DNA from 3 places in the Ensifer soli genome. Region 1 is predicted to be linked to each of the others. Evidence: predicted binding sites of a transcription regulator. Region 1 holds the regulator's gene; each other region holds the start of a gene.

The links. Region 1 encodes LexA, which represses DNA repair genes until DNA is damaged. Its sites were predicted from a motif close to TGTTCNNNNTGTGTTCNG; they were not measured.
Region 2: a site for LexA is predicted at 8,272-8,289, ahead of ACEVQ6_RS02030 (DNA recombination protein RmuC). Genes of this name have one in related genera too.
Region 3: a site for LexA is predicted at 2,644-2,661, ahead of ACEVQ6_RS06500 (ribonuclease T2 family protein). Genes of this name have one in related genera too.

What each region holds. Positions count from the first base shown of each region.
Region 1 is NZ_JBHFEI010000015.1:3,797-13,834, forward strand. It holds gene ACEVQ6_RS19185 (helix-turn-helix domain-containing protein) at 542-769, shown strand; gene lexA (transcriptional repressor LexA) at 1,317-2,027, shown strand; gene arsC (arsenate reductase (glutaredoxin)) at 2,084-2,431, opposite strand; gene ACEVQ6_RS19200 (hypothetical protein) at 2,532-2,942, opposite strand; gene purQ (phosphoribosylformylglycinamidine synthase subunit PurQ) at 2,980-3,651, opposite strand; gene purS (phosphoribosylformylglycinamidine synthase subunit PurS) at 3,775-4,017, opposite strand; gene purC (phosphoribosylaminoimidazolesuccinocarboxamide synthase) at 4,037-4,801, opposite strand; gene ACEVQ6_RS19220 (DUF1476 domain-containing protein) at 5,071-5,388, shown strand; gene ACEVQ6_RS19225 (sensor domain-containing protein) at 5,459-7,993, opposite strand; gene ACEVQ6_RS19230 (RBBP9/YdeN family alpha/beta hydrolase) at 8,072-8,647, opposite strand; gene ACEVQ6_RS19235 (PilZ domain-containing protein) at 8,725-9,042, opposite strand; gene purB (adenylosuccinate lyase) at 9,179-10,038, opposite strand, start outside.
Region 2 is NZ_JBHFEI010000001.1:449,692-459,729, reverse strand. It holds gene lnt (apolipoprotein N-acyltransferase) at 1-1,434, shown strand, start outside; gene ACEVQ6_RS02065 (helix-turn-helix domain-containing protein) at 1,589-2,008, shown strand; gene metK (methionine adenosyltransferase) at 2,190-3,431, shown strand; gene trmB (tRNA (guanine(46)-N(7))-methyltransferase TrmB) at 3,548-4,246, shown strand; gene ACEVQ6_RS02050 (BQ00720 family protein) at 4,261-4,518, opposite strand; gene ACEVQ6_RS02045 (Hsp20 family protein) at 4,565-4,996, opposite strand; gene ACEVQ6_RS02040 (nucleoside hydrolase) at 5,154-6,098, shown strand; gene ACEVQ6_RS02035 (ribokinase) at 6,117-7,022, opposite strand; gene ACEVQ6_RS02030 (DNA recombination protein RmuC) at 7,072-8,238, opposite strand; gene def (peptide deformylase) at 8,383-8,892, shown strand; gene fmt (methionyl-tRNA formyltransferase) at 9,045-9,983, shown strand; gene truA (tRNA pseudouridine(38-40) synthase TruA) at 9,984-10,038, shown strand, end outside.
Region 3 is NZ_JBHFEI010000003.1:339,161-349,198, forward strand. It holds gene ACEVQ6_RS06480 (L,D-transpeptidase family protein) at 1-65, opposite strand, end outside; gene ACEVQ6_RS06485 (DUF4432 family protein) at 262-1,128, shown strand; gene ACEVQ6_RS06490 (TIGR01244 family sulfur transferase) at 1,224-1,562, shown strand; gene ACEVQ6_RS06495 (alpha/beta fold hydrolase) at 1,566-2,525, opposite strand; gene ACEVQ6_RS06500 (ribonuclease T2 family protein) at 2,678-3,427, shown strand; gene ettA (energy-dependent translational throttle protein EttA) at 3,520-5,169, shown strand; gene ACEVQ6_RS06510 (ArsR/SmtB family transcription factor) at 5,843-6,871, shown strand; gene metF (methylenetetrahydrofolate reductase [NAD(P)H]) at 6,862-7,779, shown strand; gene ACEVQ6_RS06520 (DMT family transporter) at 8,301-9,260, opposite strand; gene ACEVQ6_RS06525 (lytic murein transglycosylase) at 9,423-10,038, opposite strand, start outside.

The DNA.
Region 1 (10,038 bases):
AAGGCTGGAAACCTTGACCTGGTCCTGGATGCCGGAGCGGCCGCCGCGACCATGGCATATCTGGACTTCAAGTGCACAATGACGCCAAGTCGACTTTCTACCCTCATAAAATTGCTTGCAGATACGATTGGCTACGCGTCGATGAATACCGCAAGTTTCGCCAAATTCTACGGAAGTGATCCAAACGCTCATTTAAGTATTGCATCCGGTGCAGAACGAATCCCCGCTGCCGCAATAAGTTCACCTGAAAGTCGAACAGATGCGGAGCCGCGTCGCTCCCTCCGCAGGGCTTTCTCGGCTGTTTGCCGGGTTACACCATTTGCGATACACCACTTGTTCAACGAGGTGCCCTGATTGACGAAGCCTGCTCGAACAGCGAGGTAGAGTTCGGAGGAGCCGACAATCGCAAACGTAATTGAGTAACGGATCTCGTGCATTTTGCGCCAAATCAGGTGATATGATTTAGTCAAAATGCACCTAAATGGGTGCACAGTGAATGGACGACTACAACGACCGCATTGTCGCCGGTATCAAAAGAATGATGAAGGAGAGAAAGCGATCTATGAAATCTCTCAGTGCGGACATCGGCCTTCCGTACCGATCGCTTCAAAATTACCTATCGGGCTCAAATAGAATTCCGACAGACGTATATGTAAAAATACTAGAGTTATTGGGCATAGATAATCAGTACATCATGGAAGGTAATTTTGATCTAAAGTATTGGCCGCTTTGGGATAGTCTTTGGTCATCATTGGGGGGGGCTAATTAATCAATACAGATTATAGACCCGATAGTGGCTTTCCAGAAGATATGGAATTTCACAATAAAAAACAGCTTGCCGCAGCTAATTTGGTAAAGAGAATCAATGAGAATTACAATGAATATATGATATCTGATGGAAAAATTTCAACCTCTCGTCATCCAACGGTGCCCGAAATGTTAGAGAGGCAGATGAGGAGATTTAGAAGAGGCGAAGGTCCCCAATAAGGTCCCCCATCCTCTCAAATAGCAGGCTTCATGTGATCGATGGTCCTCAATTACCTGAATGTTTTCAGTAGGATAATATTTACGCTGGAATGGACAAGAATAGCCTTACCAATTGGCGCATTGGTAACTCCTGTTTTCAGCCAAAAAACACTGAAAAATCCACGAAGCGAAGCCGATTTCGTTCCCATTTATCTCTGAATTCCATTCCGGATTATCTTCCGCGCCTCCAGCCGCCACTTCCAAAAAATAATTTACACCCAAGGCTTGTGGAACACAGTGCGAACAGATACGGTCCGTTCTGGGTTTGTTTCGAGATTCTGGGTGATACCGTGCTGACACGCAAACAACAGGAACTGTTGCTTTTCATCCATGAGCGGATGAAGGAATCGGGCGTGCCGCCCTCTTTCGACGAGATGAAAAACGCTCTCGATCTCGCGTCGAAATCCGGAATTCATCGTCTCATCACAGCACTTGAGGAGAGAGGCTTTATCAGGCGGTTGCCGAACAGGGCGCGGGCGCTGGAGGTCATCAAGCTGCCGGAGGCATACACACCGAGCCTCGCCCAGCGGCGCGGCTTCTCGCCGAGCGTGATCGAGGGCAGCCTCGGCAAGCCGGCGGCATCGGCCACGGCCACTGTGAAAGCACCCGTGCGCGATACCGTATCCGTACCCGTCATGGGACGCATTGCGGCAGGAGTGCCGATCTCGGCAATACAGAACAACACTCACGACATTTCCGTGCCCGTCGAGATGATTGGCACCGGCGATCATTACGCGCTGGAAGTGCGCGGTGATTCCATGATCGAGGCCGGCATTCTCGACGGGGATACGGTGATCATCCGCAACGCCTCTTCCGCCAATCCGGGGGAGATCGTCGTCGCTCTTGTCGATGATGAGGAAGCGACGCTGAAACGGTTCAGGCGCAAAGGGGCCTCCATCGCGCTGGAGGCCGCAAATCCCGCTTACGAAACCCGGATTTTCGGTCCCGACCGGGTCAAGATCCAGGGCAAACTCGTCGGTCTCATACGCCGCTACAACTGACCGGCTGCGGATTGGGACGCCGTGCCATCGCCGCGACGACGGGCAGCAAGCTGGCGTTACAGGATCTCAAAGACCCGTTCGCGCGGGCGACAGAGGCGAATGCCCTTTGGGCCGATGACGATCGGTCGCTCGATCAGGGAGGGGTTTTCGAGCATCGCATCGATCAGTTCCCGGTCGCTGAGGCTTTCGTCGTCGAGCCCGAGATCGTGATAGAGCTTTTCCTTCTTGCGCAGAAGCGTACGTGGCAGGGCATCGAGCGCAAGAATGAGGGCGACGAGTTCTTCCCGGCCGGGCGGGGTCTTCTCGTATTCGATCACCGTCGGATCGACCCCGGTCTCCCGGATCAGCTTCAGCACCTTGCGGCAGGTCGCCGATCGCGCATCATAATATATCGTCACTGCCATGGCCGTTCCCCCGTCGAACGTGCGCGCAGATTTGCCCGATTGCAAACCTGTTTCAAGACGGGACGGCATGCAAGCCGTTCGATTTCTAAAGGTTTACCGTTCATCCACAGGATGATGATCCGCCGGCCCAGCGGCGGATGTCCGCGCTCATGCGCGCGCCCTGGCTTTCGGTGAAGAGGGGGCCGAAAGCCTGCAGCCGCGCCGGCTGTCCCTCCGCCTGAACCACGGCGAGCGGGCGCGATTCCGGCGTGTTGCGCGGCACGATCAGGATGCGCGGCCGGCCCGAAAAGGAGTTCAGTTCCGGTGCCAGCCGATAGGCGGCGAAGGCCGGGTCCCTGGACTTGAACCAGCACCGGTTGGCACCGAGGGCGATGCGCTCCATCGTCGTCAGCGCGCCCGTGTCATGCGTCGGCGCAGGCGGCGCGGAGGAAGACTGGCAGCCGGCAAGGCCTGCCGCGAGGGTGACGATCGCGGCGAGGCGGATAAAGACACGCCGGCGAAGCGCAGGCATGGCGGTCAGGGCTGGCATGGGCAGGCTCCCGGTGTCGTCAGGCAGCGACCAAACCCACCGCGGATTCGAACAGGGCGCGCCCGTCCGCGCCGCCATGGGCCGCCTCGATCAGGTTCTCCGGATGGGGCATCATGCCCAGCACATTGCCGGCCGCGTTGATCACGCCGGCGATGTCGTTGATCGAGCCGTTCGGATTGGTGCCTTCGGCGTAGCGGAACACGACCTGCCCCCTGTCCTCGATCGCCCGGAGCGTCGCGTCGTCGGCGAAGTAGTTGCCGTCGTGATGGGCGACGGGGCAGCGGATGACCTGACCGTTCGCATAGCCGCGTGTGAAAGCAGTCGCCGCATTGGCGACTTCAAGGCGGACCTCGCGGCAGACGAATTTCAGCGAGGCGTTGCGCATCAGGGCGCCAGGCAGGAGGCCGGCCTCGAGCAGGATCTGGAAGCCGTTGCAGACGCCGAGCACCCGGACGCCCTTCTCGGCCCTGGCGCGGATCGCGTGCATGACCGGCATCCGCGCGGCGATCGCCCCGCAGCGAAGGTAGTCGCCGTAGGAAAAGCCGCCTGGTATGACGATCAGGTCGACGTCCGGGATCTCTGTTTCGGTTTGCCAGATCGTCACCGGCGCTTTCCCCGAGATTTTCGTCAGGGCCGCGATCATGTCGCGATCGCGGTTCAATCCGGGAAGCTGGACGACGGCTGATTTCATGGCGGAGGCTCGACCTTCAAGAGTGGCCCCGCGCAGTCGATCTGCCATGGGGCGGTTTGCATCGCGGCCACGGTTGAAACCTTGCGGCAGCGGCGTCCTTGCGACCTGACTGCGATGTCGCCGTCAGGCGAGCGAGATGCTGTAGTTCTCGATCACCGTGTTGGCGAGAAGTTTTTCGCACATCGTCTTGATGTTCGCTTCCGCGGCCGCCCGGTCGGCGGAATCGATCTCCAGATCGAAAACCTTGCCCTGGCGGACCTGGCCGATACCGCCGAAGCCGAGCGCGCCGAGCGCGCCCTCGATCGCCTTGCCCTGCGGGTCGAGCACGCCGTTCTTCAGCGTCACCGTTACACGCGCCTTGATCACGCTTGCCGTCTCCGATCTGCTACTTGACCAGCACCGGGCCGGAGCCACGGGGCGGTTCGTTTTCGTTCATGATGCCGAGCCGGCGCGCGACTTCCTGGTAGGCCTCGACGAGGCCGCCGAGGTCCCGGCGGAACCGGTCCTTGTCCATCTTTTCCTTCGTCTCGACATCCCAGAGCCGGCAGCTGTCCGGCGAGATCTCGTCGGCGAGGATGATGCGCATCATGTCGCCCTCGAAAAGGCGTCCGCATTCGATCTTGAAGTCGACGAGCTGGATGCCGACGCCGAGGAAGAGGCCGGAGAGGAAATCGTTGATCCGGATGGCGAGCGCCATGATGTCGTCGAGTTCCTGCGGGCTCGCCCAGCCGAAGGCGGTGATGTGTTCCTCGGAGACCATCGGATCGTCGAGCTGGTCGGCCTTGTAGTAGAATTCGATAATCGAGCGCGGCAGCACCATGCCTTCCTCGATGCCGAGGCGCTTGGCCAGGGAGCCGGCGGCGACGTTGCGCACCACGATCTCGAGCGGAATGATCTCCACTTCCTTGATCAGCTGCTCGCGCATGTTGAGCCGGCGGATGAAATGCGTCGGAATGCCGATCTTGTTCAGATGGGTGAAGATATATTCGGAGATGCGGTTGTTGAGAACGCCCTTGCCGTCGATGACCTCGTGCTTCTTCGCATTGAAGGCCGTGGCGTCGTCCTTGAAGAACTGGATCAGAGTTCCCGGTTCAGGACCCTCGTAAAGGATCTTTGCCTTGCCCTCATAGATACGGCGGCGACGGTTCATCTGTTGTGTCTCTTTGTTGCAGGCGTTCTTGGGCAACGCCTGATGGTTTGTCCAACCGGGTCCATATCCGAAATGAAAGGAATTCACAATCGGCCTGACGGACCCGTCCCCGGAAATACGGGACGCGCCCGCGCAGGCGCGACCCTGCATCCGCATTGCGGCGAAATGGCGGGCCTGCGCGGGGATGCATTGCGCTTGCCGCCGGCTTTTGGTTTATGGGGCTGCTTTCACGTGCCCAGCAGGGTTCGGGCAGGACGAGGAGACATCACATGACGAACATGAGCGATCGCGAGAAGGCCTTCGAGTCTAAGTTCGCGCTGGACGAGGAACTGAGGTTCAAGGCGGAGGCCCGGCGCAACAAGCTGCTCGGGCTCTGGGCCGCCGGCCTGCTCGGCAAGGCCGATGCCGACGCCTATGCGCGCGAGGTGGTCGCCGCCGATTTCGAGGAGGTCGGCCATGAGGACGTGGTGCGCAAGGTCAAGGCCGATTTCGATGCGGCCGGCGTGTCGATCAGCGAGGACCAGATCCGGCTGAAGATGGTGGAGTTGCTCGGCGACGCCGTGGCGCAGATCCAGAACGCCTCCTGAGGCTGACGGCAAGAGATCCCGGCTGGGCCGCCCGCCGGGATCGTCCGCGCATGTCGTCGACACCGTCCCGTCAGGCGATGCGTCCGAGTCCCCTCGGCGTCAGCGGCGCATCGAGATCCAGGGGACGGTGGGCATGGGCGAAGCGTTCGAGGTCGGCCTTCGACATCGGCCTGCCGAGCGCATAGCCCTGCAGCGCGTCGCAATGCATGCCGCGCAGGATCTGCGCATGTTCGAGCGTTTCGACGCCCTCCGCCACGACCTCGATGCCGAGCGAGTGGCCGATCTCGATGATGGATGAGACGAGCTGGCGCTGGTCCGGACCGATGACGATCGGATTGACCAGGGCGCGATCAATCTTCAGACGCGACGGGCTGAGCCGCAGCAGGCTGACGATCGACGCGTGGCCGGTACCGAAGTCATCGATCTCGATGTCGATGCCGAGCTGTTTCAGCGCCGCGACCGTTTCGATCGCCGTGTCCTCGAGATCGTCGAGGAAGATCGATTCCAGCAGTTCGAACGACAGCGTGCCCGGCTCGATGCCGAGCGAACCCATGGTTTCGGCGATGTCCGCCTCACGCAGGCGCCGTGACGAGACGTTGACGGAGAAGCGCGGGATGCGCAGGCCGCGCGCCTGCCAGGAGCGGAAGTCGCGATGGGCCTGCTCGACGATCTTGCGGTCGATCGTGGCGAGCGCGCCGATCTCCTCGGCGACGTTCAGGAAACGGTCGGGCGTCAGCAATCCCTTCACCGGATGGCGCCAGCGCACCAGGGTCTCGACGCCGCTGATCGCGAGTGTGCGGGCGTCGAACTGGGGCTGGTAGAAGGGAATGAACTCGCCGGCGTCCAGCCCGTCGAGGATGTCGTCCGCCATGCGCTTCGAGTGCAGGATCTGTGCCTGGATCTCCCTCGAGAAGAAGGCGTAGCGGTTGCGCCCGAGGCTCTTTGCCCGGTAGAGCGCGATGTCGGCATTGACGAGCATCTGCTTGGCGTCCGTCCCCGACGTGGCGGCGGAGGCGATGCCGATGCTCGCGCCGAACCGGCACATATGGGACTTGTAGGCGACCGGCTGGCGCAGCGCCTCGACAAGGTCGCCGGAGACGCGGGCCATATCCTCCTCGCTGCGTTCGGCACCACAGAGAAAGACGAACTCGTCGCCGCCGATGCGGGCCACGAAGTCGCCGGCCGTGGCGAAGGAGCGCAGCAATGTCGCCGTGTGAACCAGCATCACATCGCCGGCCTTGTGGCCGAGCGTGTCGTTGATCTGCTTGAAGCGGTCGAGGTCGATGTGGAGCACGCCGGAATGGCGGGCATCGGGATCGGCCAGCCGCTGGTCGAGATAGCGCCGGTTCGGCAGGCCCGTCAGGTGATCATGGAGCGCGTTGTACTCGATGCGGATCTTGGCGGCCTCGAGGTCGGCGCTGCGGGCCTCGGCGAGTGTCTTCGCCCGCGTCAGCTCCTCCTGCAGGCGCACGTCGCCGGTCACGTCCCAGTTGGCGCCGACAAGGCGGCGGTGGCCGTCGGCATCGACATAAGGCGCCGTATTGGCGCGGATGTGGCGCAGGCTGCCGTCGGCACGGATGATGCGGAAGGCATTGGTGAAGGATGTACTTTCGGCCATGCCGCGCTCGTTCCGCGCGATCGCGGCTGCGGCATCGTCCGGATGCAGCAGGCTCTCCCATGTGCCCTTGCCGGGATTGGCGTCGCGGGCGACCACCCCGTAAATCTCGAACATCCTCTGGTCCCAGAGCACGGTATCCGTTTCCATGTCATAGTCGAAGACGCCGATCTGCGACACGTCGAGGGCGAGCTGGAGCCGGCGCGACAGCGCTTCGAGCCGCGCCTCGTCGCGCTTGCGGGCGGTGATGTCCGTGTCGGTGCCTATGACGCGCAGCGGCTTGCCGTCCTCGCCCCACTCCACGCTCGCGCCACGGCTCTCGATCCACACCCAATGCCCGTCCGCATGGCGCTCGCGATATTCGAAGATGTTGAAGGCGGCCCGGCCGCTTTCCTGCAGTTCGATGCTGGCGAGAACCCGGGCGCGATCGTCCGGATGGACGTTCTTGATCCAGCTTTCCAGGGCGCCGTCCACCTCGCTGTCGGCCGGCAGACCGCGCAGGCGCTTCCAGGTCGGCGAGTAATAAAGCTCGCCGTGGCCGAAATCGTGGTCCCAGACGCCCTGGATCGAACTTTCCAGCGCATATTTCCAGCGCTTGCGCTCGTTGCCGACATCGGCAAGCGCCTGCTTGAGGTCGTCGATCGGCTGGAACTGGATGAGATGAAGGCCGGAAACGAACGTCGCGGTTGCCCGGACCCAGATCCCGGAGGATGCCTGTGTCCGAAGCTGCATGTCGCGCGCCTCAAGGGTCAGGTCCGCAAGATCGAGATCGGCGGCATCGAGGAGGAGTCCGTCCCATGCGCCACCAAGTGCGGTCGCGGCGTCAAGACCGGCGAGGCGGGCGAGCGCCGCGTTGACATGGAGAACGTGGCCGTCGGCATCGGCAATCAGGGAGGGAAGGGGAAGGCGATCGGCCATCATCGCGAGGCAGCGGCGCTCGTCCGCTGCGTCCGGGCCATGCCCTTTGTCCGCCTCACTGTGCTGTGCCATGGTTCCAGCCGTCGCAGGTAAAGCCGGACTATACAGCCTGACGGTGAAATTGGCATTAACTTTGCCCGCGAAAGATCGCTAGGCCCGGGTTTTCGCCGACGCCGGGTCGAGCCGGCTGAGGAAGCGGGCGAAGACCATTCCGCCTTCCGGCCAGGGCCCGTGGCCGGACTCGGCGTTGATATGGCCGGACTCGCCGGCGTCGACGAGCAGCGATCCCCAGGCATTGGCGGTGTCCGCCGCCTGTTCGTAGGCGCCGAAGGGATCGTTCCGGCTCGCGACCACCACCGAGGGAAACGGCAGGGGATCTCGGGGGTAGGGGCCGAAGGTCGACAGGTGCTGCGGGCGGATCGCCGGATTGGCGACGTCGGGCGGGGCGACGAAGAAGCCGCCCGCCACCCTGCCTGTCAGATCCCGGCAGGCATGCACCGCCGCCGCGACGCCGAGCGAATGGGCGACGAGCACGACGGGCCGCGTCGCCGTTTCGATCTCGGCGCGCACGCGCATCACCCAGTCGTCGCGCACGGGCTTCGTCCATTCGGCCTGTTCGACCCGGCGTGCGGTCGACAGACGCTGCTGCCAGCGTGTCTGCCAGTGGTCCGGTCCGGCATTGGTATAGCCGGGGATGATGAGGATATCGGCGTCGGCGACTTTCATGGCCGTTATGTGCGGTGCGGCACGGGCTTCGTCAAGCCGTCCGTGCCGGCATTCCTCAGCCGAACGCGACGGCGTCGTCAGCGGAAGAAGCGGAAGTAAGAGGCGATCTGGGCGTCGGTGCGCGACGACCGGTCGAGCTTGATGCCGATCCGGCAGCCGCGCGTCCATTGCACGCGGCCGGTCAGCAGGCCGAATTCCTCGCTCTTGATGCTCACAGCCTCGCCGGAGCGGGCATTGATGTCGAATTTGAGTTCGAAGCAGATGCCGCCCGGCGACAGATCCTTGACGACGCCGCTGCTGACGCCGACACGGCCGGTGACGATCGCGGTGAAGCGCGCGCGGGCGCGCGGCGCGCTTCGCCGGATGTGTTTCGATTGCGAGAGATGCGCGTCCATGTCCCCTCCTGCCAGCAATGCCGGATCGGGAGGAACGATAGCGCCGCTTTCTCAAAACGGGACTAAGGATCCTGCTCGCATTTGACGCATCCGTGCGAAAACGGGCCGCGTCCGCGCGCGCGTCGCGGCGCTCGCCTCAGCCGAACACGCGGCGGAAGATCGTGTCCACATGCTTGGTGTGGTAGCCGAGGTCGAACTTCTCCCGGATCTCCACTTCGGGGAGCAGGGCGCGAACCTCGGCGTCGGCGAGCAGTTCCTCAAGGAAATCCTTGCCTTCTTCCCAGACCTTCATCGCGTTTCTCTGGACGAGGCGATAGGAATCCTCGCGTGAGGCTCCGGCCTGCGTCAGGGCAAGCAGCACGCGCTGCGAGTGGACGAGGCCGCGAAACTTGTTCAGGTTGGCGAGCATGTTGTCGGGATAGACGAGCAGCTTGTCGATGACGCCGGTCAGCCGCGACAGCGCGAAATCGAGCGTCACCGTCGCATCCGGGCCGATCATGCGCTCGACGGAGGAGTGCGAAATGTCGCGCTCGTGCCAGAGGGCGACGTTCTCCATCGCCGGCATGGCGAAGGAGCGCACCATCCGGGCAAGGCCGGTCAGGTTCTCGGTGAGGACAGGGTTGCGCTTGTGCGGCATCGCCGAGGAGCCCTTCTGGCCGGGCGAGAAATATTCCTCCGCCTCCAGCACCTCGGTGCGCTGCAAATGGCGGATTTCCGTCGCCAGCCGTTCGATCGAGGAGGCGATGACCCCGAGCGTCGCGAAGAACATCGCGTGCCGGTCGCGCGGGATGACCTGGGTCGAGACCGGCTCGGGGGCAAGCCCCATGGCTTTCGCGACATGCTCCTCGACGCGCGGATCGATGTTGGCGAAGGTGCCGACCGCGCCGGAAATCGCGCAGGTCGCCACCTCCTCGCGCGCGGCGACGAGCCGGCGGCGGCAGCGTTCGAATTCGGCATAGGCAAGCGCCAGCTTGACGCCGAAGGTCGTCGGCTCGG
Region 2 (10,038 bases), on a different contig from region 1:
GGGGCGTCGGGCGATCCCGACGGCGGTGCGCTGCGACGCCTTCTGCCGTCGCTTCTGCTCGGCTGGGCCTTCGGCTTCGGCTATTTCCTCGGCGGTCTCTGGTGGCTCGGCAACGCGCTTCTGGTGGAGGCGGAGGATTTCGCCTGGGCCCTGCCGCTCGCGGTCCTCGGCCTGCCGGCCTTGCTGGCGCTCTATTTCGCCTTTGCCGTCACGCTGGCGCGCCTGCTCTGGTCGGACGGTGCCGGGCGGATCGCGGCGCTCGCCTTCTCCTTCGGCCTTTTCGAATGGCTGCGCGGCATCCTGCTCACCGGCTTTCCATGGAATGCCGTCGGCCATCTCGCCATGCCCGGCCCGTTGCTGATGCAGTCCGTCGGCCTCGTCGGCTCGCTCGCGATGAACACGCTCGCGGTCTTCGTCTTCGCCGCGCCGGCCCTTCTCGTCGGCGGCCGCAAGAGCCGGAGCCTGCTGGCCCTCGCGGCGCTGCTTCTGGTCGCCCATGTCGGCTACGGGATCTACACATTGCAAAGTGCGGCTCCCGCCGCCGCCGATCCGGCTGTCACCGTGCGCCTCGTCCAGCCCGTCATCGACCAGTCGAAGAAACTCGACGACGGCGAGCGTGCCTCGGTGTTCGAGGCGCATCTTTCGCTGTCCGCCGCCGCCCCGCCCGAGGGGCAGCCGAAGCCGTCGATCATCATCTGGCCCGAGACGGCGATCCCCTTCATCCTGACCGAGAATCCAAGCGGCCTGCAGCGGATCGCCGATGTCCTCGACGAGGGGCAGATCCTGATCGCGGGCGCGGTGCGCGCCGAGGACGCAGGGGCAGGGCAGGTGCCGCGCTACTACAATTCGATCTACGTCATCGACGACCAGGGCCAGATCATCGGCGCCGCCGACAAGGTGCATCTCGTGCCCTTCGGCGAATACCTGCCGCTCGCGTCGTGGTTGAAAGCGCTCGGGCTCGATGCCGTCGCCATGCCGGGCGGCTTTTCGCCGGCCGCGACGCGCACGCCGCTGACGCTCCCGGGCGGGCGCACGCTCTATCCGCTGATCTGCTACGAGGCGATCTTCCCGAACGAGATCGGCGACGACGCCGCGACGGCGACGGCGCTCCTGAACGTGACCAACGACGCCTGGTTCGGGCGCACGCCCGGGCCGTACCAGCATTTCCAGCAGGCGCGCCTGCTTGCCGTCGAAACGGGGCTTCCGCTGCTGCGCGCGGCCAACAGCGGCATCTCCGCCGTCCTTGGCGGACGCGGCGAGGTGGTCGACGGGCTGGCCCTCGACGTCAAGGGCTATGTCGACGTGGCGATCCCCGGCCGGCAGGCGCTGCATTTTTCCGGTGTACCGCGCAATCGCATCGCGCTGGCGATCGGCGTGATCCTGCTCTTGGTTGCGATCTTTTCCCGCATTGGTTTTATTTATAAGGAGAATTGACCAAAAACCCCTAAAATTGCATAGTGGCGACCGCAACCGATCATCACCTATGTTGGCAGGGATTTTCGCCCGACCGCATGTTCAGATTGTGGCGCCCGCGGGCGCGGCATCCGGGTGACGGCAGAACGTGAACCATGCGTGATAGGACGACGCCATGAACGAGAACAAGAAGAAACCCAATCCGATCGACATTCATGTCGGCAGTCGGATCCGGTTGCGCCGCACGATGCTGGGCATGAGCCAGGAAAAGCTCGGCGAGAGCCTCGGCATCACCTTCCAGCAGATCCAGAAATACGAGAAGGGCACGAACCGGGTCGGCGCGAGCCGGCTGCAGAACATTTCCGCCATCCTGAACGTTCCCGTCTCCTTCTTCTTCGAGGATGCGCCGGGCGAGGCCGGAACGGTGGCGACCGGCATGGCCGAGGCCTCGAGCTCGAACTATGTCGTCGACTTCCTGTCCTCCTCGGAAGGGCTGCAGCTCAACCGCGCCTTCGTCAAGATCACCGACCCGAAGGTCCGTCGCAAGATCGTCGAACTGGTCAAGGCGATCGGCGCCGAGGGCGACGCGGAATAGGCTTCGCGCAAGCATCGCTTGGAAAAAGGCGGCCGGTGGCCGCCTTTTTTGTGCCGGAGGTGGCCGGAATGCGCTGTTGTCCGATCACGACATAAAGATATATTTATGTCGTTCTTCGCTTGTGTTCCAGCGCCGGAATCACTACCACTTCGTGGCCATTCTTCTTTGAGGGAACTCCCGCATGCACGCCAATTACCTGTTTACGAGTGAATCGGTGGCCGAAGGTCATCCTGACAAGGTCTGCGACCGGATTTCCGACGAGATCGTCGATCTGGTCTATCGCGAGGCGGCAAAGACGGGTGTCGATCCGTGGAGCGTCCGGATCGCCTGCGAGACGCTGGCGACGACGAACCGCGTCGTGATCGCCGGCGAGGTGCGCCTGCCGCCGAGCCTGCTCAAGAAGGACAAGAACGGCAACGACGTCATCAATCCGGCCAAGTTCAAGTCGGCGGCCCGCAAGGCGATCCGCGACATCGGCTACGAACAGGCCGGCTTCCACTGGAAGACCGCCCGCATCGACGTGCTTCTGCACTCGCAGTCGGCCGACATCGCGCAGGGCGTCGACAGCGCCGCCGACAAGCAGGGCGACGAGGGCGCCGGCGACCAGGGCATCATGTTCGGCTATGCCTGCCGCGAGACGTCGGAGCTGATGCCGGCGCCGATCTACTATTCGCACCTGATCCTGCAGCTGCTCGCCGCCGCCCGCAAGAAGGGCGAGGGCGACGCCGCCCTGCTCGGGCCCGATGCGAAGAGCCAGGTCACCGTGCGCTATGTCGACGGCAAGCCGAAGGAGGTCACCTCGATCGTCCTGTCGACGCAGCATCTCGACGACAGCTGGGATTCGGCCCGCGTGCGCAGCGTCGTCGAGCCCTATATCCGTACGGCGCTCGCCGATCTCGACATTGCCGAGGATTGCAACTGGTACATCAACCCGACCGGCAAGTTCGTCATCGGCGGACCGGACGGGGATGCGGGCCTGACCGGCCGCAAGATCATCGTCGACACCTATGGCGGTGCCGCCCCCCATGGCGGCGGCGCCTTCTCCGGCAAGGACACGACCAAGGTCGACCGTTCGGCCGCCTATGCCGCGCGCTACCTTGCCAAGAACGTCGTCGCCGCCGGCCTCGCCGAGCGCTGCACGATCCAGCTCTCCTATGCGATCGGCGTCGCCCAGCCGCTGTCGATCTATGTCGACCTGCACGGCACCGGCAAAGTCTCCGAGGACGAGGTCGAGGCGGCGATCCGCAAGGTGATCGACCTCTCGCCGTCGGGTATCCGCCGGCATCTCGATCTCAACAAGCCGATCTATGCCAAGACCTCGGCCTATGGCCATTTCGGCCGCAAGGCCGGCCGCGACGGTTCCTTCTCCTGGGAGAAGCTCGACCTGGTCAAGCCGCTGAAGGACGCGCTGAAGGCGGCCTGACGGCCGCCCGCGATCGAAGGTCCCCAGGGGCGCGAGCCGGCCCGGGGACTTTACAGCGCCGCGCCCGGCGCCTATTCGACGGCGATGGCCGAAAGCCCGGGAGCGACAGGACAGACATGACCGAGACGAGAGCACGCCGAGCGACCGAGGCCTTCTTCGGCCGGCGTAAGGGAAAGCCGCTGCGCGAGCAGCAGGCCGCGAACCTGCAGACATTGCTGCCGGCGCTGAAGCTCGATCTTGCCGCGCCGGCACCCGCCTCGCTCGATGCCCTGTTCGACCGCCCGATGGCGCGCTTTCGCCTGGAAATCGGCTTCGGCGGCGGCGAGCATCTGATGCATCGCGCCATCTTGGAGCCCTCGACCGGCTTCATCGGCGTCGAACCCTTCGTCAATTCGATGGCGAAGCTCGTGGCGCGGGTGGAGGCGGAGGCGCCGGGCAACATCCGCGTTCATGACGACGACGCGACCGAGGTGCTGGACTGGCTTCCGCCGGCAAGCCTCGACCAGATCGACCTTCTCTACCCCGACCCCTGGCCGAAGCGGAAGCACTGGAAGCGCCGTTTCGTCTCCGCCGTCAATCTCGATCGCTTCGCGCGCGTGCTGAAGCCGGGCGGGCTGTTCTGCTTCGCCTCCGACATCGACACCTATGTCAACTGGACGCTGCTGCATGGCCGCGACCACGCCGCCTTCGACTGGCGCGCGGCAAGTGCGGCGGACTGGCGCACGCCCTTTTCCGGCTGGCCTGGAACGCGCTACGAGGCCAAGGCGCGCCGGGAAGGCCGCGCTTCGGCCTATCTGACCTTCACGCGGATCTGACTGTCGGGGAAATTTCAGTGCAGGCTGACGGTGCGAAGGTCGTCTTCCGCCGCCTTGAAGAAGGTGCTCGACCGGTTGTCGGTCAGGAGGATCGGAGTGCCGTCGGCGCCGAACAGCGCCCAGAGATCGATGCCCGGATCAAGGTCGGGCGCCTCGGGAAAGCAGCGGCTGACGTCGTCACCGCTGATCTTGCGAATGTATCCGACTTCACCAGCGCCGAGATGCGCCAGGTCCCGCTTTGAACAAGGTGCGGTGACATCCTTCAATCCCATGAGTCTCGCTCCGTGGCAGCCGGCGGGATCTGCCCCGCCGATGGGCCTACTCTGGGACGGAAATGTTAATTTTCTTCACCATGCGCGACGGCTCGGGACGGACGAGATCGACAGAGAGAAGGCCGTTGCGAAGCTCGGCGCCGAGCACTTCCATGCCGTCGGCCAGCACGAACATGCGCTGGAACTGGCGCGCGGCGATGCCGCGATGCAGATAGTCCCGCTCGCCGGCATCGCTCTGGCGCCCGCGGATGACGAGCTGGTTCTCCTCGGTCGTCACCTCTAGCTCGTCCTCGGAGAAACCGGCGACGGCGAGCGTGATCCTGAGTTTTTCCGGCAGTCCCCGCGACAGGTCCGCCCGGATGCGCTCGATATTGTAGGGAGGGTAGCCGTCGCTGCCCTTGGCAATGCGCTCGAGGGTCTTTTCCATGGCGTCGAAGCCCACGAGAAGGGGGCTGCTGAAGGGCGTCATCCGGCTCATCGTCACGTCCTTGCCAAACCAAGCGACCGTTTCCGGACCCGCGCTGCAGCATCCGGCGGCGCCAATATGGTGACGCGCGGCAGCGATCGCAAGCCGCTTGCGCAATCGGGCGGTTGAAATCATAGTCGCGCGCCGAGAGACCCAGGAAGGACAGGACATGGCCGCGCCCCGCAAGATCATCATCGACACAGACCCGGGGCAGGACGACGCCGCCGCCATCATGCTCGCCTTCGGCAGCCGGGCGGAGCTCGACATTCTCGGTATCACCACCGTTGCCGGCAACGTGCCGCTGGCGCTGACCGCGCGCAATGCGCGGATCCTCTGCGAACTGTGCGGACGCACCGACGTCCGGGTCTTCGCCGGCGCCGACCGGCCGCTCGCCCGCCCGCTGGTGACTGCCGAGCACGTGCATGGCAAGACGGGGCTCGACGGCCCGGAGCTTGCCGAGCCTTCGATGCCGCTCGCCGAGGGTCATGCCGTCGATTTCATCGTCGAGACGCTGAGGCGCGAACCGGAGGGAACGGTGACGCTCTGCACGCTCGGGCCCCTGACCAACATCGCGCTCGCGCTGGAAAAGGCGCCCGACATTGCGGCGCGCATTCGCGAACTGGTGATGATGGGCGGCGGTTTCTTCGAGGGCGGCAACATCACGCCGGCGGCCGAATTCAACGTCTATGTCGATCCGGAGGCGGCGGCCAGGGTGCTTGCCGCCGGTATCCCGATCGTGATGATGCCGCTCGATCTCACCCATCGCGTGCTGACGCTGAAGACCCGGGTGGCGAAGATCCGCGCGCTCGGCTCGAAGCCGGCGCTGGCGCTCGCCGAAATGCTCGAATTCTTCGAGCGTTTCGACGTGGAGAAATACGGGTCCGACGGCGGGCCGCTGCACGACCCGACCGTGATCGCCTACCTGCTGAAGCCGGAGCTGTTTCAGGGCCGCGACTGCAATGTCGAGATCGAGACCGCCTCGCCGCTGACGCTCGGCATGACGGTCGTCGACTGGTGGCACGTCACCGACCGGCCGAAAAACGCCCGGGTCATGCGCTTCATCGACGACCAGGGGTTCTTCGACCTCTTGACCGAGCGGCTCGCGGCGATCTGACGGGGCCGCGATCGCGGCTCAGCCTTGAAGTGCCGCGTCGACATCCGCCGAAAGCGGGATCGCCGGCTGCGCGCCCGGCTTCAGGCAGGCGAGCGAGCCGGCAACGGCGGCGCGCCTCAGCGCCTGGGCGAAGTCGAGCCCGGCATCGAGGCCGGCGGCGAGATAGCCGCAGAACGTGTCGCCGGCGCCGACCGTGTCGACCGGTTCGATCGCAAGCCCGGCGGCGGTGATGACGTCGCCCTCATGGATGGCGATCGCCCCGTCCGCGCCGAGCGTGACGATGACGGTGCGCCCGGTCTCGTCGTGCAGCGCCTGCATCGCCGCCCGGCGCGAAGCGGCGTCGAGGTCCTGCCGTCCGGCCAGCAGTTCGAACTCGGTCTCGTTGGCGATGACGATGTCGGCGAGGCGTCCAAGGCGGGCCGCCTCCGGCGTCAGCGGCGCGATGTTGATGATCGAGCGCACGCCGGCGCGGCGGGCGGCGGAGAGCGCCGCCTCGACCGCTTCGGCCGGCACTTCGAGCTGCAGCATGATCGTGTCGGACGGCGTCAGCGCCGCAACGGCCCGTTCCGCGTCCGCCGCGTCGACCAGGCCGTTGGCGCTGGCGACGACGATGATGACGTTCTCGCCGTCGCCGCCGACGAGGATATGGGCGGTGCCGGTCGGGGCCCCGACGCGGCGCACGCCGGCAAGGTCGGTGCCAGCCTCTCGCATCAGCGCCAGGGCGCCCTCGGCGAAGGCATCCCCTCCGACCGCGCCGACCATGGCGACGCGCGCGCCTGCCCTGGTCGCCGCCAGCGCCTGGTTGGCGCCCTTGCCGCCGGCGGCGGTGGAAAAGCCGGTGCCGGCCAGCGTCTCGCCCGGCTTCGGCAGCCGGGGCGTGTTGGCGATGAGGTCCATGTTGATGGAGCCGAAGACAGTGATCATGGGGGCTTCCGTATCCGCGTGTGGGTCGCGGCGGACAGTGACGGGCCGATCAGTCCTCGTCAACCACCCGAAGCTTCAACGGCGCGCGCGGGTCTCTGGCCTCGGCGCGCGGCGGCGGTGCCTCGCCATCATCGGGTTCGAGCGCCGCGATCCGCGCGCCGTGGCGCTTCAGTTTGGTGGTGGTAACGAGGATCTCGTCGACATCCTTCTGCGCGGCGGCGAAATGGCCGCCGAGCTTGCGCACCCTCTCGTCGAGCCGCGCCAGGTCCTCCGAAAGCCGCGCCACCTCGGCCTGGATCAGGTGTGCCTGCTCGCGCATGCGCTGGTCGCGCATCATCGACTGGATCAGCGAGACGGCGAGCATCAGGAGCGAGGGCGAGACGATGACGATGCGGGCGCGCTGTGCCTTCAGGATCAGCGGCTCGAAATGCTCGTGGAGATCGGCGAAGACGGATTCGGAGGGCACGAAGAGGAAGGCCGTCTCCTGCGTTTCGCCGGGCAGCAGATATTTCGTCGCGACATCGCGGATATGCACGTCCATGTCGCGGCGGAACTGCTGCTGCGCCGCCCGGATCCCGTCCGGCTCGCGCGCCTCGCGCATCCGGTTCCAGGCCTCCAACGGGAATTTCGCGTCGATCACCAGCGGCGGCTGGCCGTTCGGCATGCGGATTAGGCAATCCGGACGGGTGCCGTTCGACAGCGGCTGCTGGAAACCGTAAGCGCCGATCGGCAGGCCGTCGGCGATGATCGCCTCCATGCGCGACTGGCCGAAGGCGCCGCGCGCCTGCTTGTTGGCAAGGATCGCCTGCAGGCCGGCCATGTCGCGGGCAAGCGCCTGGATATTGGTCTGCGCGTTGTCGATGACGGCGAGCCGCTCCTGCAGGCGCCTCAGATTGTCGTGGGTGGCGCGGGTCTGCTCGTGCATCGACTGGCCGAGATGGGCGCTCATGCCGTCGAGCCGTTCGCCGATCGAACGGTTCAGCTCCGACTGGCGCGCGCCAAAAACCTCGGCAAGCGCGGCGAGCCGGCCCTGCAACTCGGCCTGCTGCGCCAGCATCGCGTCGATCCGGGAGCCGCCCGCGCGCCGCCGGAGCGCGCCGATGCCGGCGAGAAGCAGCAGCACGCCGAGCGCGGCAAGGAGGGCTGCGCCGGTGCTGACGGCATGGCCGCCGACGACGAGAAGCGTTCGGTCAAGAAGGAGGGCAAGATCGGACATGAGACGAGCCTAGCAGTCTTCGACGGGAAAATCGAGATCAAACCATGAACATCCGTGGCGGGTCGCAGGACGTGCGCCCGTGAGCGGCAAAAAAAGCCGCGGTTGCGAATTCCCACGCGCGGCGAGATCGGCTAAGGAGCCGGAATGACGATCAAGCCGCTCATCATCCTTCCCGATCCCGTGCTGCGCCAGGTGTCCGCTCCCGTCGAGCGGATCGACGCGGAGGTGAAGGCGCTCGCCGCCGACATGCTGGAGACGATGTACGACGCGCCCGGCATCGGGCTCGCGGCGATCCAGGTCGGCGTGCCCCGGCGCCTGCTGGTGATCGACCTTGCCAAGGAAGGCGAGCCGAAGGCGCCGCAGGTCTTCATCAATCCGGAGATCCTGTCAACGACCGATGCCCGCTCCGTCTACGAGGAAGGCTGCCTGTCGATCCCCGACTATTATGCCGAGGTGGAGCGCCCGGCCGGCATCACCCTGCGCTATCTCGACGAGACGGGGGCCGAACACAGCGTCGAGGCCGACGGCCTGCTCGCGACCTGCCTCCAGCACGAGATCGACCATCTGAACGGCGTCCTGTTCATCGACCATATCTCGCGGCTGAAGCGCGACATGGTGGTCCGCAAGTTCACCAAGGCGGCCCGCGCCCGCTAACGCGTGTTTCGCAAAGCGGCGCAGCGGTCTTGCCAAAAGACATTGGTAAAAACAAAGACCTGAAGCGGGCGAGCGGATCTGAAAGATCGCGACACGCTTCAGGCGCTTGAGGCCTGCCCCATACGGGCAATCGAAGCGGGAGGCCGTCGACGATGGCGCTGAGGATCATCTTCATGGGTACGCCGGCCTTTTCCGTGCCGTCGCTCGCCGCCCTGGTCGAGGCCGGCCACAAGGTCGTGGCGGTCTACACCCAGCCGCCGCGTCCTGCCGGGCGGCGCGGCCTGGACCTCACCAAGTCGCCGGTGCACCAGGCCGCCGAGCTGCTCGGCATTCCCGTGCTGACGCCGGTCAATTTCCGTGATGAGGCGGACCGTGCCGCCTTCCGCGACCTCGATGCGGATGTCGCGGTCGTCGTCGCCTACGGCCTGCTCTTGCCCGAGGCGATCCTGAACGGCACCCGCCTCGGCTGCTACAACGGCCACGCCTCGCTGCTGCCGCGCTGGCGCGGTGCGGCACCGATCCAGCGCGCGATCATGGCCGGCGATGCCGAGACCGGCATGATGGTGATGAAGATGGACAAGGGGCTCGACACCGGCCCGGTCGCGTTGACGCGGGTCGTGCCGATTTCGGCCGACATGACCGCCGGCGACCTGCACGACCGGCTGATGCAGGCCGGGGCGACGCTGCTGCGCGAGGCGATGGAAAAGCTCGCGGCGGGCGACCTGCCGCTCACCCCCCAGCCGGAGGAGGGTGTGCTCTATGCCGCCAAGATCGGCAAGGACGAGACGCGGATCGACTTTTCCCGCTCCGCCGCCGAGGTCCACAATCACATTCGCGGCCTGTCGCCTTCGCCGGGCGCCTGGTTCGAGCTCACTGTTCATGGCCGCGCCGAACGCGTCAAGGTGCTCCGCTCCGCGCGTGCGGAGGGTGACGGCGTTGCGGGCGCGGTGCTGCCCGGCGAGGGGCTGGTCGTTGCCTGCGGTGCCGGTGCGGTTCGCCTGCTGACGCTGCAGAAGGCGGGCGGCAAGGCACTCGCGGCCGGTGATTTCCTGCGCGGCACGCCGGTCGCGCCCGGCACGAGGCTCGCCTGAATGCCCCGCTTCCGCCTGACCGTCGAATATGACGGCACGGACTATGTCGGCTGGC
Region 3 (10,038 bases), on a different contig from region 1:
GGCGCCACGGCATACCTTTTCGTCGTGAAACTCTGAAGCGGCCTATCGGCCAAATGGGACGGCATTGTGAAAAATCGCAAGGCAGGGTGAACAAATCCCTAACCGCCGCCGGCCGGCGGCGCGCGGCTTGCCGACAAGCGGCACTTCTCCGACAGATCGCTGCCATCGGCATATTTCCAATCGATTGATCGCATGCGAAAATTCGCTCCGTGTCGACGCTTCGGCCGCGCTGACCGGCAAGGCTTTGGGGAGAAGGGGATCATGGCGTTCACGATGAGCTGCGGAGACGTTCGGGCCGATCTCGACGCGACGTCCGCGTTCGACATCGGCCGCCTCGCCGTCGAGTGTGTGGCGCTGAACCCCGGTCCTGCGATCCCGCCGAACGGTGACGCGCGCATCGACCATGCGCTGGCCGGGTTCCTCTTCACCTGCGGGCCAGACCACATCCGCCATCCCGAGCCGTTCGACGGCGTGCCCGATGGCGGACGGTATCCGCTGCACGGGTCGATGGCGGGGACGCCCGCCTCCGGCATCCGCGCCGACCGATCCGGCGACACCTTCGCGGCCGAGGTCGAGGTCCCCCTTGCCGATGGTGGCAGGGCCCGTGTCTCCCGGCGCTACGACCGCCATTCCGGTGCGGAGGCGATCGGCCTCTCCGACTGCCTCCGCAACACCGGTGCGACCCCCTTCGCGCCGATGGTCATGTACCACCTCAATCTCGGCGGGCGGCTTTTCGACGCGGACACCGCCTTTCGCGGCGCCATGATGCCGGAGGGCCAGCTTCCATGGCGATTCGGCGAGGGCGAGCGCGGATTGGCGCTGTTCGACGCGCGGCCGGCGGCCATTGCCGGTTGGGCGGCGCTGTCGCTCGGGCCCTTCGCGATACTCGGCGGGCGCTGGCTGCACCTTCGCTTCGACACGGCGACGCTGCCCTTCCTGCAGATGTGGCGCCTGCAGCGCGGCGATGCGGATGTCGTCAGCATCGAACCCGCGTCCCATCGGATCGCGTCGCGCAGCGAACTCGCCGCGCAAGGGGAGCTCGTCGCCCTCGCGCCGGGCGAAACGGTCCGCTACGGGCTCGCTTTCGCCTTCGGAGCCGAGACGCTGCAGGACGGTCCATGGCGGTGATCGCGGCGCCGCGTCCCTTGCGCTTTGGCATTGACGCCCGGGCAGGGCGGGCCTAAACCTTTGCGCGATACGGCTTCTTCGTGAAAGGAACGGCAATGGACATCCGCCCCGTCGACGACGATTACTCGGTCTCCGGCCAGATTTCCGTTGCCGATCTCGACGAGGTCAAAGCGCAGGGTTTCAAGTCGATCGTCTGTCATCGCCCGGACGGGGAAAGCCCGGACCAGCCGGCCTTTGCCGACATTGCCGCCCGGGCCGGCGAACTCGGCATCGAGATCGCGCATATTCCCGTCGGCCCGATGGGCGTCACCGCCGCCGCCGTCAGCGAGATGATCGACGCGCTGGACACGCTGCCGCGCCCGATGCTCGGCTATTGCCGTTCCGGCGCGCGCTCCACCAACATCTATCAGCAGACTGCGCATCTGCGCGGCTGACCGTCAGCCGGCTCTTCTTTCCGCCCGGCTCCGGCTGTTGTCGATGACGCCGTCGCACCAGCGGCGAAAGTCGCTGGTCGCCTGTTCACGGCCGATCTCGTTCAGCGTCTCATGGCGCATGCCCGGATAGAGGGTGCAGGTCACGTCGCGCAGCCCCGTGTCGCGCATCCGCAGCGCCAGCCAGTTCAGCGCCCTGCCGTTGTCGGTGGAAGGATCGCCGGTGCCGCCGACGAGATGCACCGGCAGGGTCGGCGGCAGTCGGGCAAGCCGGTCGCGTCGTCCGCCCTGAAGGCCGAGATGGACGACGTCGAGCCAGAGGGAAATGCTGGCATCGAAGCCGCAGAGGGGATCGGCGCGATAGGCGTCGACTTCGGCGGTGTCGCGCGACAGCCAGTCCGAAGGGGTTCGCGCGCCCTTGATGGCGCGGCCCCAGGCATGGAAGGTGAGGGCCGGAAGAAGCGTGCTCGGCACATCCGACCCCTTGAGCATCCGCTCGATGCCAAGAAGCGCGCGCGCGGCATGGCCGCCAAGCCCGAGGTCGAGGTTGGAATTCCACACCGCGAGGCCGTCATAGGCGGCGGGCTCTTCCTCGGCCGCATAAAGGGCGATCAGCCCGCCCATCGAATGGCCGAACAGGATCACCGGACAGGCAGGATGCCTGCCGGCTGCCCACTCTCTCACGCTGCCGAGATCCTTCACCAGCCTTGCGGGGCCGTCCGACGCCGAAAAGCGGCCACGCGGCGCATCCGCCGCGGTCGTCGCGCCGTGGCCACGGTGATCGAAGGCGTAGACGGCAAGACCGGCGCCGGCCATCGCCTCGGCGAAGCGCGCATAGCGTCCGGAATGCTCGGCGAGCCCGTGGCAGAGGATCAGGATGGCGCGGACTTCGCCTCGCGCGGTTCGCGTGCGAACGGCGAGCCTTGCGCCGGTCGCACCGTCGAGATGATCGAGCTGCCAGTCCATTCGGTTCTCCTCAGGTCGACCATGACCGCCTCCGGCTGCAAAGACAAGGCGCGAAAACAGGCGAAAGAAATGCGTGACTGCATTTTATGGTTGATTTGTTCGGCATTCTGTCTTTTTATATTCTTGTTTCGTTCCAAATGAAGGAACTGGTCATGGCATGGAAAGCAGCAGTGCTTCTCATCTTCGCATGCCTTGCCTTCGCCCGTCCATCCGGAGCGCGTGACCCCGTCGCGCCGGTCATGCCTCCCTTGCTTGCGACGCGCACGGTCTTTTCCGTCAGCTGGTTGCCCGGCTTCTGCGAGACCCGGGCGAAACGACCGGAATGTCGCGAGCAGACGGCAGAAAGGTTCGACGCGCGCCATTTTACCCTGCATGGTCTCTGGCCGGTGAAGAAACGTTTCTGCGGCGTCTCCGCCGATCTGCGCCGCACGGATCGCCGCGGACGCTGGCTCGAGCTTCCGGCGGTGGACCTCTCGAAGGCAACGGCGGAACGTCTCGCAACCGTCATGCCGGGGATCCGTTCCGGGCTCGACCGCCACCAGTGGCTGGCAAGCGGCACCTGCCAGCCCCTGTCGCCGGAGGCCTATTTCGCCCGGCAGATCGCTTTCCTCGACCGGCTGAACGCCTCTCCCGTGAGGGCGCTGTTCGAAAGCCGTCTGGGAATGTCGGTCCGGCAGGAGGAGGTGGCGGCGGCTTTCGCCGAGGCGTTCGGGGACGGGGCCGGCACGCGCATCCGCCTGCGCTGCGCCCGAGACGGCAGCCGCACGGTCATCACGGGCATGACGATCGGGCTCGGCGGCGAGGGCGGTCTTGAGGGAGACATGGCCGAATTGATCCTCGCATCCGCGCAGACCAGGGGCACCTGCCTGGAGGGTGTCGTCGACGCTGCCGGTCTGCAGTGAGGCGCGGGGCGCGCGCCCGGCTTTCCTCGTTGCCCCGGCGGGATAATTCGCCTACATAGCGGGCACATTTCCCCTCCCGGAGCAGCTCTTCCATGGCACGCCAGTTCATCTATCACATGTCGGGCTTGAACAAGTCCTACGGCAATAAGAAGATCCTCGAGAACGTCCATCTGTCGTTCTATCCGGACGCCAAGATCGGCATTCTCGGCCCGAACGGCGCCGGCAAGTCGACCATCCTGAAGATCATGGCCGGGCTCGACAAGGAATATACCGGCGAGGCCTGGCTCGCCGACGGCGCGACGCTCGGCTATCTGGAGCAGGAGCCGAAGCTCGATCCGAACAAGACCGTGTTCGAGAACGTGATGGAAGGGGTTGCAAAGAAGACCGCGATCCTCGAGCGCTACAACGAACTGATGATGAACTATTCCGACGAGACGGCGGACGAGGGCGCCCGGCTTCAGGACGTCATCGACAGCCAGAACCTCTGGGATCTCGAAAGCCAGGTCGAAATGGCCATGGAGGCGCTGCGCTGCCCGCCCGGCGATTCCGACGTGACCAGCCTTTCCGGTGGCGAGCGCCGCCGCGTCGCGCTCTGCCGTCTTCTCCTGTCGCAGCCCGACCTGCTGCTGCTCGACGAGCCGACCAACCATCTCGACGCCGAGACGATCGCCTGGCTCGAAAAGCACCTGCGCGATTATCCGGGCTCCGTCCTGATGATCACCCACGACCGCTACTTCCTCGACAACGTCACCGGCTGGATCCTCGAGCTCGACCGCGGCCGCGGCATTCCCTACGAGGGCAACTACACCGCCTATCTGCAGGCAAAGGCCAAGCGCATGCAGCAGGAAGGCCGGGAGGAAGCCTCCCGCCAGAAGGCGCTGTCGCGCGAACGCGAATGGATGTCGTCGAGCCCCCGCGCCCGCCAGGCGAAGTCCAAGGCGCGCATCAAGGCCTATGACGAACTGGTCGCCGCGGCCGAGCAGCAGCGGCCGGGCGAGGCGCAGATCGTCATCCCGGTGAGCGAACGGCTCGGCCAGGTCGTCATCGAGATGGAGGGCGTGAGCAAGGGCTACGGTGATCGTCTGCTCATCGACGGTCTTTCGCTGAAACTGCCGCCGGGCGGCATTATCGGCGTCATCGGCCCGAACGGCGCCGGCAAGACGACGCTCTTCCGCATGATCACCGGCCAGGAAAAGCCCGACTCCGGCTCGATCCGGGTCGGCGAGACGGTGCAGCTGAGCTATGTCGACCAGAGCCGCGACGCGCTCAATCCCGACAAGACGGTCTGGGAGGAGATTTCCGGCGGGGCCGAGGTGGTCAAGCTCGGCAAATTCGAAATGAATTCGCGGGCCTATTGCGGCGCGTTCAATTTCAAGGGAACCGACCAGCAGCAGAAGGTCGGCAGCCTCTCCGGCGGCCAGCGCAACCGGGTGCATCTGGCGAAGATGCTGAAATCCGGCGGCAATGTCCTGCTGCTCGACGAGCCGACCAACGATCTCGACACCGAGACGCTCGGCGCGCTCGAGGATGCACTGGAGAAGTTTGCCGGCTGCGCCATCGTCATCAGCCACGATCGCATGTTCCTCGACCGCCTGGCGACCCATATCCTGGCCTTCGAGGGCGACAGCCATGTCGAGTGGTTCGAGGGCAACTTCGAGGACTACGAGGCCGACAAGATCCACCGCCTCGGCATCGATGCCGTCAAGCCGCATCGCGTGACCTACAAGCGCCTGACGCGCTGACGCGCTCCACGATCTTTCCGATCCGCTCACGCTCCCTGCCTTTGTTCCCACCCATGTCTCGCAAAACATGCGACCGCTTTGCGAGGCATGCTTCGGGCATCGGGACGGCGGCGGCAGGCGTGCGGTAGGCGTTCTGATTTTCAGTACTCAGCGCACCGGACGATGAACCGGTGGGGTGTTGTCGTGCCGTCGGTGTCTGCGGCCAGGTTCGCGTTTTTCAACGCTCATTCCGCGTCGCCGCCATCATGCGCGATCCTCGAGGCGACAGGGCCGGGCGATCGGAGCGCTTGCATCCTCGAGGCCGTCTGCTGCGTCAGATACCGCTTGTGTCATGGCATCCGCGTCGGCAGCGGCAATTTCGTTTGCACCCTGCTACAGGATTTGCCCGGAACCGACCCGGCTCTCCAAACAGGCCGCGCAATCAGGACGCGCGGCGGCAAGCTGCGAAAGTGAGTCGGCTTTCGGCGCCATCGCCTTGGTACGATATCGCTTTTAAGCCGCTCTTCATGCAGCGATTCCGCGTCCTGAGACATTGCATGAGCGGCCGTCGCAGCGCTTTTTCCAAGCTGGCGGGTGAGACAGTCCCTGATCCTCGCAGAGGGACGGCAAATCGAGGCTTGCGCCCCCATTCCATTTCACATAAACATATCTTTATGTGTTGATGAGGTGCAGGATGGCCGTGGAGCCGAACCTTGGTCTGGACGAGGTCGTGGACGTGCTGAAGGCGGCCGGCGAGCCGACGCGGCTGCGCCTTCTGGCGCTGCTTTCCTCCGGTGACCTGACGGTGACGGACATGACGGAGATCCTCGGGCAGTCGCAGCCGCGGATCTCGCGCCATCTGAAACTGCTGGGTGAGGTCGATCTCGTCCGCCGTTACCAGGAAGGCGCCTGGGCCTATTTCCGCCTGAAGGACGACGGCGCCGGTGTCGCGCTGGTGCGTCATGCGCTTGCGGCGGCGAGTGTGGCCGATCCGGTGCTGGCCCGCGACCGCGAGCGGCTGCAGTCGCTAAAAGTCGCCCGGGCCGAGCGGGCGCAGGCCTATTTCAGCCGCAATGCCGCCGACTGGGATGTGATGCGGCGCCACCATGTCAGCGACGAGGCGGTCGAGGCGGCGCTGCTCGAACTCCTCGGCGACGAACCCGTCGACGGCCTGCTCGATCTCGGCACGGGCACCGGCCGGATCCTCCAGCTGCTCGAGGGGCTTTACCGCCGGGGCGTCGGCGTCGATGCCAGCCGCGACATGCTCGCGGTCGCCCGCGCCAATCTGGATCGTGCCGGCATCACCAAGGCGTCGATCCGCCACGGCGACATCTTCAACCTGCCGCTCGACGGACAGACTTTCGATCTCGTTGTGATCCACCAGGTTCTGCATTTCCTCGAGGAGCCGGACGTGGCGATCGGCGAGGCGTCGCGGATGCTCGCCCCCGGTGGCCGGTTGGCGATCATCGACCTCGCGCCGCACGGCCTCGACCATCTGCGCGACGAGCACCAGCATATCCGTCTCGGCTTCGGCGAGCAGACGATGACGGACTGGCTGGCGCGCGCCAGCCTTTCCGTCGAGAATTTCATTCATCTGAGACCGGAGCCGGACGATGGAACGCGGCTGACGGTCACGGTCTGGCTGGCACGGGACGGGCGGGAGACGGACGCGGCCCGCCCCGAAGCGACGATCGCCGAAGGGGGAGACGCATCATGGCGCTGACGACACTTTATCCCGCCGAGCGCGGCGGCCTTCGGGTCTCTTTCGAATATTTCCCGCCGAAATCCGACGAGATGGAAGCGCAGCTCTTCGAAACCGTTCGCGTGCTCGCCGCCTACAGGCCGGCATTCCAGACCGTGACCTACGGCGCCGGCGGCTCGACCAAGGCGCGCTCGCTGACCACGGTGAAACGGATGCTGCAGGCGCCGGGCGCCGTGCCGACGGCGGCGCATCTGACCTGCGTCGGTGCGACGCGGGAGGAGGTCGACCATGTGATCGACGAATTCGTCGCTCTCGGCGTGCGCCATTTCATCGCGCTGCGCGGCGATCCGCCGGGCGGAATCGGCACGGCCTATACGCCCTTTCCCGGCGGCTACGAGAATGCCGCCGCGCTCGTTTCCGCGATCACCAAGCGCGGTACCTTCGAGGTTTCGGTCTCCGCCTACCCGGAAAAGCATCCGGAAAGCCGCGACACCGCCGCCGATATCGATATGCTGAAGCGCAAGGTCGACAACGGCGCGACGCGCGCCCTGACCCAGTTCTTCTTCGACAACAACGACTTCGAGCGCTATCTCGACCGGGTGCGCGCGGCGGGCATCACGATCCCGGTCGTTCCGGGTGTCCTGCCGATCAACCACTTGACCCAGGTGCGCAATTTCGCCGGAAAATGCGGCGCCCGCGTGCCGGAGGCGATCATCGCGCGGCTCGGCCATCTCGAAGGCGTGCCGCACGAGCATGCGCGCGAGGCGACCCACATCGCCGCCGAGCAGATCGTCGATCTCGCCCGCCGCGGCATCCGCGACATCCACGTCTATTCGATGAACCGCTCGCCGCTCGTCTCCGCCGTTCTCGATCTGGTCGGTTTCGATAAGGTGGACCCGGATCTTACGCGCAACGACGTCGCCGCCTGAAACGCACATGAAAAACGCACGGGTCCCGAAGGAGCCGTGCGTTCGACAGGGGTTCCTCGGGCTCCGGCGCGCCGCCTGAATCTGCCAGGAAGCACGGCGAAAACATCGGGACTTCCGGGTAGTGTCAACTCTCGTTCATGAAATGGCCGCTGGCGCAACACTGCGACCAGACGAAAAGCGCGATCAGACGAAAAGCATGCTCGCAACGAAGACGAATGCCGCACTGACCATGAGAACGTTCAAAGAATACGTCAGTCTCACTAACTGGCCCTCCTTCGCGTTAACGATGAAAACATAGGGCGAAAGCGGGGCACCTCCAAGGAAATTCTGTGCTGCACTGCAACCTGCGTGAACGTCGCACGCGAAGCGGCTGCATATAGGGGTTTGATTTGACTTTGAAAAGCCTCATCATATTTTCTTCACGCCCGTCGCGTCCGGGTTAATGTTACGCCGCGATACGTGCCGTGAAAACACCGGAATCGGACAAGGCGGGCGGGATCGCGCCTCCCGGCATGCCGGCGTTAACCTTTCGATCCCGAACCTTTCGACCGCCAGTCTTTCGATCTCCGGCGGCGCAGGAGTCGGCCGTCGAGGATCGCGAGACCGGAGAGGATCAGGGCGAGGCCCAGGCCGTCGAGGGCTTCCAGCCGTTCCCCCAGAAAGACGGCACCGAGCAGGATGGCGCTCGGCGGCACCAGCAGCGTGACCAGCGAGGCATTGGTCGCGCCGGCGCCGGCGACGATGCGGAAGAAGAGGATATAGGCATAGGCAGTCGAGACCAGCGCCAGCGCCAGGATCGCGGCGATGACGCCGGCTTCCGGCACCGGCAGATGCCAGGGCTGGTCGAACGCCAGCGCGGCGGGCAGCATGATCAGCGTCGAGGCCGTCAATTGGCCCGCCGCCGTCACCGGAGCCGGAAGATCGCGGAAGGATCGGGCGTGGATCGCGGCGAAGCCGTAGGAAACGGCGCCCGCGACCGGCAGCAGCAGCGCCCAGGGCGCGACCGTGCCGAGGCCCGTGCCGATGACGCCGGGACCGACGAGCACCGCCGTTCCGACAAGGCCGAGCAGGCATCCCGCGATCTTGTTCGCGTTCATCTTCTCGTCGGTCGTCAGCGCCTGCGCGATCAACACCGTCCAGATCGGCGTCGTCGCGTTGAGGATGGCGGCGAGGCCGGCGCCGATCTGCGTCTGGCCGGCGAAGATCAGCGTGTGTGGAAGCGCGTTGTTGAGAAGGCCGAGCAGCAGGAACGGGCGCCAGCGTGCGGCGAGCGCCGCATAAAGCCCGAAGCGCCCGCGCAGATAAAGATGGAGCGCGACCGCCGCGAGCGAAAGGCGCAGGAACACCAGTGTGAGCGGCGGCACATGCTGCACGGCGACGCGGGCGAAGAAGAAGGAGCCGCCCCAGATCAGGCCGAGCAGCAGGATCATGCCCCAGAGCCGTGCCGTCATCGTGGTGCCGCCCGCCTGTCGCTCCGTCATCGCCCGCCACCCGCTGAGCGCGGGCGCTGCGGCGGGCTGTCGCAAAGCCGCACGCTCGTCGTCGCCGCGCTGTTTCCGCCGGAGCGTGAGCGCTCCGGCTAAGGATGACGTATCCCGTCGCGGTCGTGGCCGCCACCCGATTCCCGCAGGCGGCCGCGAAGATCAGAGCGCGTCGAGGACGGCGCGGGTCGCCCAGCCGTCCGCCGGCAGGCCGAGACGGAGCTGTTCCTTCTGCAGCGCGGCGCGCGTGCCGGAGCCGAGGATGCCGTCGATCTTGCCGACATCGTGGCCGAGCGCCTGCAGCCTGGTCTGCAGCGTCTTCATCTCCTCATCCGAGAGGCCGGGCTCGGGGTTGCCGGTCTGATAGACCGGCGCGCCGTTCAGCCGGGTGGCGAAATAGGCGGCCGACGTCGTGTAGATGAAGGACTGGTTCCATTCGAGATAGATGTTGAAGTTCGGATAGGTCATGAAGGCCACGCCCTTGAGGCCCTGCGGAATGACGACGGAGGCGGGAAGCGCGGAAAAGGACGTGTCGCCGTCCCGGGGGGCGACGCCGAGGGCGAACCAGTCGCCGGCCGTCATGCCGGGCTGGAGGCCGGTCTTCTCCCAGGGCAGGGCGTCCGGCAGCGTCACCTCCTGGATCCAGGGCTGGCCGGCCTTGAAGCCGAGGCTCTGGATGAATTTCGCCGCCGTCAGGATCGCGTCCGGCGCGCTGGTCTTCAACTGCACATGGCCGTCGCCGTCGCCGTCGACGCCATAGGCGATGATGTCCTCGGGC